DNA from 2 places in the Bradyrhizobium sp. ISRA464 genome. Region 2 is predicted to be linked to the other one. Evidence: predicted binding sites of a transcription regulator. Region 2 holds the regulator's gene; the other holds the start of a gene.
The links. Region 2 encodes PhoB, which activates phosphate uptake and scavenging genes when phosphate is short. Its sites were predicted from a motif close to TGTCATNNANCTGTCAT; they were not measured.
Positions count from the first base shown of each region.

Region 1 (4,882 bases), 530 kb from region 2:
CGAAGGGTACCCGCCTGCTCGGCGTGCGCGCGGTGATCTGCCAGAGCTTCGAGCGCATCCATCGCTCGAACCTGGTCGGCATGGGTGTGCTTCCACTCACCTTCCAGGAGGGCACCTCGTGGTCCTCGCTCGGTCTGAAGGGCGACGAGAAGGTCACGATCCGCGGGCTCCAGGGTGATTTGAAGCCGCGTCAGACGTTGACCGCGGAGATCACTTCAAACGATGGCGCCAAGAAGGAGGTCCCGCTGCTCTGCCGTATCGATACGCTCGACGAGCTCGACTACTACCGCAACGGCGGCATTCTGCATTATGTGCTGCGCAAACTCGCCGCCTAACGCGGATTTGTGATCAATGGCTCACTGCTTAGTGAGTAGCGGCTAAAAGGAAGGCGGCCTATGAAAAGGCCGCTTTCTCGCGTTTGGGGCGCGCAGTCCAGGGACAACTCCATGCTCCGTACAAATACGGATGGAAATCATCACGACTGGTTCGCAGTATGACAGCGATGATGGCCTATAATCGTGTCTCGCGCTGGTCCAGCGCGCTTGGTATCTGCGCAATCGTCGCGATCCTCCGCCCCGCTCACGCCGATCCGCGTGCTGTTGTCGAACTCTTCACCTCGCAGGGATGCTCGTCCTGTCCGCCCGCGGACAAGATCATCGGTGAGCTTGCCAAAGATCCCAGCGTCATCGCGCTGAGCATGCCGATCGACTATTGGGACTATCTCGGCTGGAAGGATACGCTGGCCGATTCGCGTTTCAGCGCACGTCAGAAAGCCTATTCGCATATGCGCGGCGATCGCGATGTCTACACGCCGCAGGCCGTGATCAACGGCTCGGCGCATGTGATCGGCAGCGATCGCGCCTCCATCGAGAGCGCGATCAAGGACACCGACAAGAGCGCCGGCGTGATGTCCGTGCCGGTGTCGATGACGCTGACGGGCAAGCAGATCAATGTTTCGGTGGCGGCGTCCAAGTCGCCGGCAGCATCGCGTGGTGAAGTCTGGATCTGCTCGATCTCGAAATCGGTGCCGATCTCGATCGGGCGCGGCGAGAATCGCGGCCGCGAGATCACCTACCACAATGTGGTGCGCAATCTGCTGAAGGTCGGCGACTGGAACGGTTCGTCAGGAAGCTGGACCGTGCCGCTGGAGAACATCACGCGTGACGGCGTCGATGCTGCCGCGGTGTATGTCCAGGATGGCAGTCGCGACAAGCCGGGCCCGATGCTCGGTGCGGCGTTCACGTCACTGCATTAAGGTGCACAGCATTATCGCGGAGGTCAGCGTCACGCTTTGTGTGAACGCAGGCCTCCGGATCGAGTGCTAACGCGCGCCGTTTCTCGGAGACATCGGCACCGATATCCATCCTGAAATCTGTTGAGGCGAAGGCTGTCAGACGCTGCGCGTTCGTTTCGATCGCGCATGAGGAAGCCCAAAAACAAAAAGGACCAACTTTCGTTGGCCCAGTGTTGGGGATCAACTCCCCTGCGTACAGGCCCGATCCCGACGGCCCCGGGGGGCTGGGGGCTGAGGAATCCGGAACCGAAAGGACCGGGCCAACGCAGGGCTTCCTTTTTGCAGAGCAGCGGGGCAGGCGATGGGCGGAAGTGGGGCAGCAATATGATTCTTCTAACGTTCCTGTGACTCTTTTTTGGACAGTCTTTTGGACAATCCGTCGCGCTCCGACACGGTTTCCGCCTGATTGCATCGAGAATGGCCCCTTGCGGTGCCCCTCGCTTAGCGCGATCATGTCAGTCTCGTGACGATCCCGAAGAGGGGGCACTGACCTTCGGAACAAGGTCGTCGCCGAGATGACAGGAGGCGCTCGATGAGTTTGATGTCGGAGGACACAGATCCGAGCGGGAGTCGCGCCGTGGCGCGCCCCGCCGCTGCGGCCCCTCAGCCCAACCGCGTGACATTCAATCGACTTGAACTCAACCGCATCCTCAATCTCTATGGCCGCATGGTCGCCGATGGTGAGTGGCGCGATTACGCGATCGACTTCCTGAAGGACCGTGCGGTGTTCTCGGTGTTTCGCCGAGCCTCCGAAGTGCCGATCTACCGGATCGAGAAGGACCCGCGCCTCGCGCGCAAGCAGGGCATGTACAGCGTGATCTCGGCGACAGGCCTGATCCTGCGCCGCGGCCATGAGCTCGAGCGCGTGCTGCTCGTGATCGACCGCAAGCTGGCGCTGGTCTAGGCGCGTCAATTCGCGGCTATTGTAGCCCGGATGAGCGTAGCGACATCCGGGGACGATCTCGCCAAGCGGATGCGACTTCCCCGGATATCGCTACGCTCATCCGGGCTCCGAATCCCATACCCCCGGCTCGTCTAATCCGCCGGCACCGTTGCGCCGCCTTCGCCGAGTTCGCGCTGCATCATCACGGTGTCGAGCCAGCGGCCGAACTTCAGGCCGAGGCTGGGATGCGTCCCGATCATCTGGAAACCGCATCTGCGATGCAGGCCGATCGAGCCGGCATTGGCGGAATCGCCGATCACGGCGATCATCTGCCGGAAGCCACGCTCTGTGCATTCGGCGATCAGGCGCTCCATCAGCTGCAGGCCGACGCCGCGGCGATGGACCGCAGGATCCAGATAGACCGAGCTCTCGACCGTGAAGCGGTAGGCGGGGCGTGGCCGGTAGGGGCCGGCATAGGCATAGCCGACCACGCGGCCCTCGTGCACGGCGACGAAATAGGGAAAGCCGCCATCGATCAGCGCCCTGTAGCGGCGGGTCATCTCGGCGAGGTCGGGCGGGATCAGCTCGAACGTGGCGGTGCCGAAGCGCACCGCCTGCTCATAGATCGCGGTGATGGAGGGAAGGTCGGCTTCGGTGGTGGGCCTGACCTCTGTTCGGGCCATTTCTGCATCGGACATGGCGCGACACTATTTTTGCTCCGCGCAAAAGAAAAGCCCCGGCCGTTGGGCCGGGGCTTCGATCTGTCCGATCGGCGTTGCGCGTCAGTCGCGCTGGCCGAGGAGCTGCAAGAGCAGCGTGAACAGGTTGATGAAGTTCAGGTAGAGCGAGAGTGCACCGGTGATCGCCGCGCGCTCTGCAATCGCGCCGCCCTGCGAGGCGTAGCCGTAGATGTAGTCGTTCTTCAGCCGCTGGGTATCCCAGGCGGTGAGGCCCGCGAACACCAGCACGCCGACCACCGACACGATGAACTGCAGCGCTGAGCTCGCCAGGAACAGGTTGACCAGGCTGGCGATGATGATGCCGATCAGGCCCATGAACAGGAACGAGCCCATGCCGCTCATGTCACGCTTGGTGGTGTAGCCGTAAAGGCTGAGCGCACCGAACGTCGCTGCGGTGATGAAGAACACGCGCACGATCGAGGTGTGTGTGTACACCAGGAAGATCGACGAGAGCGACAGGCCCATCAGCGCCGAGAACACCCAGAACAGCATCTGGGCGGTCGAGGGTGCCAGGCGGTTGATGCCGGCCGAGATGACGAACACCATCACCAGAGGGGCGAGGATGAACAGCCACTTCAGCGGGCTGACGAACATCGCGTAGCCGAACTGCGTCAGATAGGCACTGCCAAACTTCGCGACGGCGGCGGACGGATCGCCGGTCACCGCAGCCATATAGACTCCGAGCGCGGCGAGGCCGGTGATGGCCAGGCCGATGCTCATGTAGTTGTAGATGCGCAGCATGTAGGCGCGCAGACCGGCGTCGACGGCCGCAGCGTCAATGCGCCCGGCGGCCCGGCCGAAAGGAGAAGCGTAGTTACGGTCTAGGTCCGACATGGTCGAATTCCCGTGGTTGGTCCCGGTGGAGCGCAAGGGATTTGCGGCGCCGGTCGTAAATCTATCTCAGATGGCGCGGTTTGCGGAACATTAATTCCGTGTCATCAAACCGATCATCCGACCCGGTTGGTATGTGGGAAATTAACACATCCGACGCAAGCTTCCACGCGCGGCTGAATGTCGCTCTGATATGGCATTCATAGGGAAAAGCGCCGTTAGCGGCTGCTACATATTGTCACAAATTCCGCAGCACCGAAGCGGGTTTCTGATTGAGTGCGAGCAGTGTTCCGGCCAAACCCAATCCGACGGTGACGACGAGCGCGGCGACCACGACCAGCATGGCGCTCCCGGCCTGCCAGATGAAGCTCAGCGTCATCAGCCGCGTGACGATCAGCCAGGCCGCGATCGAGCCGGCGATGACTCCGAACGCGGCGGTTGCAAAGCCGATCAAGAGGTACTCCAGCGCGTAGGCGCCGAGCAGTCGCGCCCGCGTCGCGCCGAGCGTCTTGAGGATGACGGCGTCGTAGACCCGGTGGCGGTGGCCGGCGGCGAGCGCTCCGCCCAGCACCAGGATGGCGGAGATCAGCGTCACGGCGCTGGCGCCGCGGATCGCCAGCACAAGGTTGCTGACCACGCTGCCGATCGTTTCCAGCGCCTCGCGGACCCGCACGCTCGTCACCATCGGGAAGGCGTCGGCGACCTGCTTGATGATGCGGGCGTCATCGGCGGAGCCCGGATGTGGTTCCGTCAAGGTCGCGACGTGGCTGTGCGGTGCGCCCTTGAAGGCATTCGGCGAGAACACCAGCACGAAGTTGATGCCGAGCCCTTGCCAGTCGATATTGCGTAGATTGGCGATCTTCGCCGGGACGTCGCGGCCGAGCACGTTGACCACGATCTGGTCGCCGATCTTCAAGCCGAGCCCGTCGGCGATCTTCTTCTCCATCGAGACCAGCGGAGGCCCGCTATAGTCCGGCCCCCACCATTCGCCCTCGACGATCTTCGAGCCCTTGGGCACTTCCCCGGTATAGGTCAATCCGCGGTCGCTCTGTAGCACCCATTCCGAATCGACGGTGGGATTGAGCTGGTCGGCTTTCACGCCGCGGGCGGCGACGATGCGTCCGCGCAGCATCG
Region 1 is NZ_CP094526.1:400,244-405,125, forward strand. It holds gene acnA (aconitate hydratase AcnA) at 1-335, shown strand, start outside; gene MTX19_RS01930 (DUF1223 domain-containing protein) at 494-1,255, shown strand; gene MTX19_RS01935 (DUF2794 domain-containing protein) at 1,827-2,198, shown strand; gene MTX19_RS01940 (GNAT family N-acetyltransferase) at 2,330-2,860, opposite strand; gene MTX19_RS01945 (Bax inhibitor-1/YccA family protein) at 2,960-3,751, opposite strand; gene MTX19_RS01950 (ABC transporter permease) at 3,987-4,882, opposite strand, start outside.
Region 1: a site for PhoB is predicted at 1,747-1,763, ahead of MTX19_RS01935 (DUF2794 domain-containing protein). Genes of this name have one in related genera too.

Region 2 (4,882 bases):
CCAGCAGCGCATCGTGGTTGAGGATGCGGATCATGATCGCGTCGACATAGCGCGACAGCACGCGCGCGGTGTCGGCGATGGTCTCGCCGCGGCCGAGCTGCATCTCGGCGCCGGTCAGCATGATCGATTCACCGCCGAGCTGGCGCATGCCGACGTCGAACGACACCCGCGTGCGGGTCGACGGGCGCTCGAAGATCATCGCGAGCGTCTTGCCTTCGAGCGGCTTCCTGCCCTTCTCGTGGGCCTTCAGCTTCGCCTTCATGGCGGCGCCGGCCGAGAGCATGTTGCGCAGCTCGGCGAGCGGCAATTCGTTAATGTCGAGGAAGTGGCGGACAGGCTTGCTCATCATCCTGCCGCCTTCTTCGGCTGTGCGGTCGCCAGCGCGGCACAGGCGCGCTCAAGGCTTCCGATCGCCTGGTCGATTTCGGCCTCGGTGACGATCAGGGGCGCCAGGAACCGGACGACGTTGTCGCCGGCGCCGACGGTGAGCAGCTTCTGCTCACGCAGCGCGGTGACGAGATCGCCCGAGGGCACCACGGCCTTGACGCCGATCAACAGGCCTTCGCCGCGCACGTCCGAAATCACGCCGGGATAGCGGTCGACGGCCGAGGCGAGCTTCTGCTTGAGCAGCAACGACATCTTCTGCACGTGATCGAAGAAGCCAGGCTTGAGCATGACGTCGAGCACGGCATTGGCCGCCGCCACCGCCAGCGGATTGCCGCCGAAGGTCGAGCCGTGCGAACCCGGCGCCATGCCAGCCGCGGCCTTTGCGCTCGCCAGCACGGCGCCGATTGGGAAGCCGCCGCCGAGCGCCTTCGCAAGCGACATCACGTCGGGCGTCACGCCGACGCGCTTGTAGGCGAACAGTTCGCCGGTGCGGCCCATGCCGGTCTGCACCTCGTCGAACGCAAGCAACAGGCCGTGCTCGTCGCAGAGCTGGCGCAACGCCTTGAAGAAGGCTTGCGGCGCCGAACGCACGCCGCCCTCGCCCTGCACCGGCTCGATCAGGATGCCGGCGGTGTGCGGCCCGATCGCCTTCTTCACCGCCTCGATGTCGCCGTGCGGAACCTGGTCGAAACCATCCATCGGCGGGCCGAAGCCCTCGAGATATTTGGCGGAACCGGTGGCGGCCAGCGTTCCGAGCGTGCGGCCATGGAACGCGCCCTCGAAGGTGATGATGCGGTAGCGCTCGGGATGCCCCTTGGAGAAGTGATAGTGGCGGACCAGCTTGATCACGCCTTCCATCGCTTCCGCGCCGGAATTGCAGAAGAACACGTAGTCGGCAAAGCTCTGCTCGCACAGCCGCGCGGCGAGCACCTCGCCGTCCGGGCTCTTGAACAGGTTCGACATGTGCCAGAGCTTGGTCGCCTGTTCCTGCAGCGCCTTGACCAGATGCGGATGCGCGTGCCCGAGCGCGTTGACCGCGACACCCGACGTGAAATCGAGGTAGCGGTCGCCGTTGGTTGCGATGAGCCAGGCGCCCTCGCCGCGTTCGAAGCCGAGATCGACCCTGGCGAAGACGGGAAGCAGATGCGACGTGGCGCTATTGGTCATGGCAATCACTGACGGGTTTGAGGCCGACAATTGCCGCGTGCCTTGACGCCAGCGCAGCAACGGCCAGCTTCGGAAAACAAAACGTGCCGCCTTTTCGGGCGGCACGTGGCGAACATTGTATGCTGCGGGCAGTCGCTGTCAATCGCCACGAAGTGACCTTCCTGCAATGCGAAACGCGCGCGATCCGGTGCATTCCGGTGAGGTGGAAAAGCCTCATTGCAATGCATAAGTGTGGGAACATGTGGACGCGTTGCCGCGGACTCTTGCGCCAGAGTCACGCCATATTGTAGCGTTTGGCCTGTCGGATACGACATCTCGTGCGGCAGTATTGGACCCTCTAAGTAGCTTTCGTTCTGCGTACACGTTCGGGCGCGAAACCGCGTCCGGCGAGGGCTAAGGGATTCTGACCGCAGGGATATTTGTCAGATTTGGCTCGCAGCGCCGCTCCAATGTCTGGCCGGCGCAAGGCGAAGGGAAGAATGCGATGACGGTATTGACCTGGTCCGATGATCGCGTCGAGCAGCTGAAGAAGCTCTGGGAGGCGGGCCTGTCGGCCAGCCAGATTGCGGCGGAACTCGGCAATGTGACGCGAAACGCCGTGATCGGCAAAGTGCATCGGCTTGGCCTGTCCGGCCGTGCCAAGGCCCCCTCCACGGCTGCCCCGCGGCAGCGCAAGGCCCGTCCCGCCCAACACATGATGCGGGTGGCGCGCCCGGTCTCGCGCGGCAACACCGCGCTCGCGCACGCCTTCGAGGTCGAGCTGGAGCCGGATCCGGTCGCCTATGACAATGTGGTGCCGATGAGCCAGCGGCTGTCGCTGCTCGAGCTGAGCGAGGCCACGTGTCACTGGCCGGTCGGCGACCCCTCGAGCCCCGAATTCTTCTTCTGCGGCGGCAAGGCGCTCACCGGCCTGCCCTATTGCGCGCATCACTCGCGTGTCGCCTACCAGCCGGCCGCCGATCGGCGCCGCCCGGCCAACAAACCGCCGACACGGTAAACACAGCTCATAAAACGAAATCCCCGCGCAAGCGGGGATTTTTTATGCCTGCAGAGTCTGGTGATGTGTCCCGGCAGGCGCCGCGACGACACTCACGCTTACTGCTGCGGCTCGGCCTTGGCGAAGCGGTCGTCCAGCGCATAGCCGGCGCCGCGCACGGTGCGGATCGGATCCTGCTCGCGGCCGGGATTGAGCAGCTTGCGCAGCCGGCCGATATGCACGTCGACGGTCCGCTCGTCGATATAGATGTCGCGGCCCCAGACGCTGTCGAGCAGCTGCTCGCGGCTGAACACGCGGCCGGGATGCTCGAGGAAGAACTCGAGCAGGCGATACTCGGTCGGCCCGAGATCGATCGGACGGCCCGAGCGCGCCACGCGGCGCTTCTCGCGGTCGAGTTCGATGTCGCCATAGGTCAGCACGGTCGCGAGCCGCTCGGGGCTCGCGCGGCGCAACAGGCCCTTCACGCGCGCCAGCAGCTCCGGCACCGAGAACGGCTTGACGATGTAATCGTCGGCGCCGGTGGCGAGACCGCGCACCCGCTCGCTCTCCTCGCCGCGCGCGGTCAGCATGATGATCGGAAGCTGCTTGGTCTCGGGGCGCGCGCGCAGGCGGCGGCACAATTCGATGCCGGAAAGGCCCGGCAGCATCCAGTCAAGCACCACGAGATCGGGAATACGCTCCTTCAGCCTTGTGTCGGCATCGTCGCCGCGCCCGACCGTTTCGACGTCGTAGCCTTCCGCGTCGAGGTTGTAGCGCAACAACGTCGTCAGCGCTTCCTCGTCTTCGACTACCAGAATGCGTGCGCTCATCGGTCTATGTTCTTTCTCTGTGTTGATCCGTTGCCCGGACGCGAACCAAGCACCTCAGCTAGCCGTTGCCCGGCACCGTCGTGGCAAAGGTGGTCATGTCGCCCTTCGGTCGCTTGTCGGTGATCTGCTGGCCTTCGATCATGTAGAACACGGTTTCGGCGATATTGGTGGCGTGGTCGCCGATGCGTTCGATGTTCTTGGCACAGAACATCAGATGGATGCAGAACGAGATGTTGCGCGGGTCCTCCATCATGTAGGTGAGCAGTTCGCGGAACAGCGAGGTGCAGATCGCGTCGACCTCCTCGTCGCCTTTCCAGACGGTCATCGCAGCCGGCAGGTCGTGTGCGGCGTAGGCGTCGAGCACCGACTTGACCTGCGACAGCACGAGGTCGGTCATGTGCTCGAGGCCGCGGATCAGCTTCAGCGGCTGGAAATCGCTCTCCAGCGCCGCGACGCGCTTGCCCATGTTCTTGGCGAGGTCACCGATCCGCTCGAGATCCGTGGCCACCCGCATCGCGCCGACGATCTCGCGCAGGTCGATCGCCATCGGCTGGCGGCGCGCGATCGTCAGCACCGCGCGCTCCTCGATGATGCGCTGCAGACCGTCGATCTCGACGTCGGCGGCGACGACGCGCTTGCCGAGCGCGACGTCGCGGCGGATCAGCGCGTCGACGGACTCGGTGATCATGCGCTCGGCGAGGCCGCCCATCTCGGCGACCAGGCGGGTGAGTTCCTGCAGATCGCTGTCGAATGCCTTGGCGGTATGTTCAGAAGCCATCGCGTGTCTCCTCAGCCGAACCGGCCGGTGATGTAGTCCTGGGTGCGTCGATCGCTCGGCGAGGTGAAGATCTTGTTGGTGTCGTCGAACTCGATCAGTTCGCCAAGATACATGAAGGCGGTCTTGTCGGACACGCGCGCCGCCTGCTGCATGTTGTGGGTGACGATCGCGATCGTGTAGTCCTCGGACAATTCCTGGATCAGCTCCTCGACCTTGGCGGTCGAGATCGGGTCGAGCGCCGAGCACGGCTCGTCGAACAGGATCACCTCGGGCCGCACCGCGACCGTGCGGGCGATGCACAGGCGCTGCTGCTGTCCGCCCGAGAGCGAGAGGCCCGAAGCGTTCAGCTTGTCCTTGACCTCGTTCCACAGCGCACCGCCGCGCAGCGCCTTCTCGACGCGGTCGTCCATCTCGGACTTCGAGATCTTCTCGTAGAGACGGATGCCGAAGGCGATGTTCTCGTAGATCGTCATCGGGAACGGCGTCGGTTTCTGGAACACCATGCCGACCCGCGCGCGCAACAGGTTGAGGTCGAGCTTGGGGTCGAGGATGTTGGTCTGGTCCAGCATCAACTGGCCGACGGCACGCTGGCCCGGATAGAGGTCATACATCCGGTTGAAGATGCGCAGCAGCGTCGACTTGCCACAGCCCGACGGACCGATGAACGCCGTGACGCGGTTGGTGCCCAGCGTCAGGTTGATGTTCTTCAGCGCGTGGTGCTCGCCGTAATAGAAGTTGAGGTTG
Region 2 is NZ_CP094526.1:931,119-936,000, reverse strand. It holds gene argF (ornithine carbamoyltransferase) at 1-346, opposite strand, end outside; gene MTX19_RS04345 (aspartate aminotransferase family protein) at 346-1,554, opposite strand; gene MTX19_RS04340 (GcrA family cell cycle regulator) at 2,039-2,551, shown strand; gene phoB (phosphate regulon transcriptional regulator PhoB) at 2,650-3,360, opposite strand; gene phoU (phosphate signaling complex protein PhoU) at 3,419-4,138, opposite strand; gene pstB (phosphate ABC transporter ATP-binding protein PstB) at 4,150-4,882, opposite strand, start outside.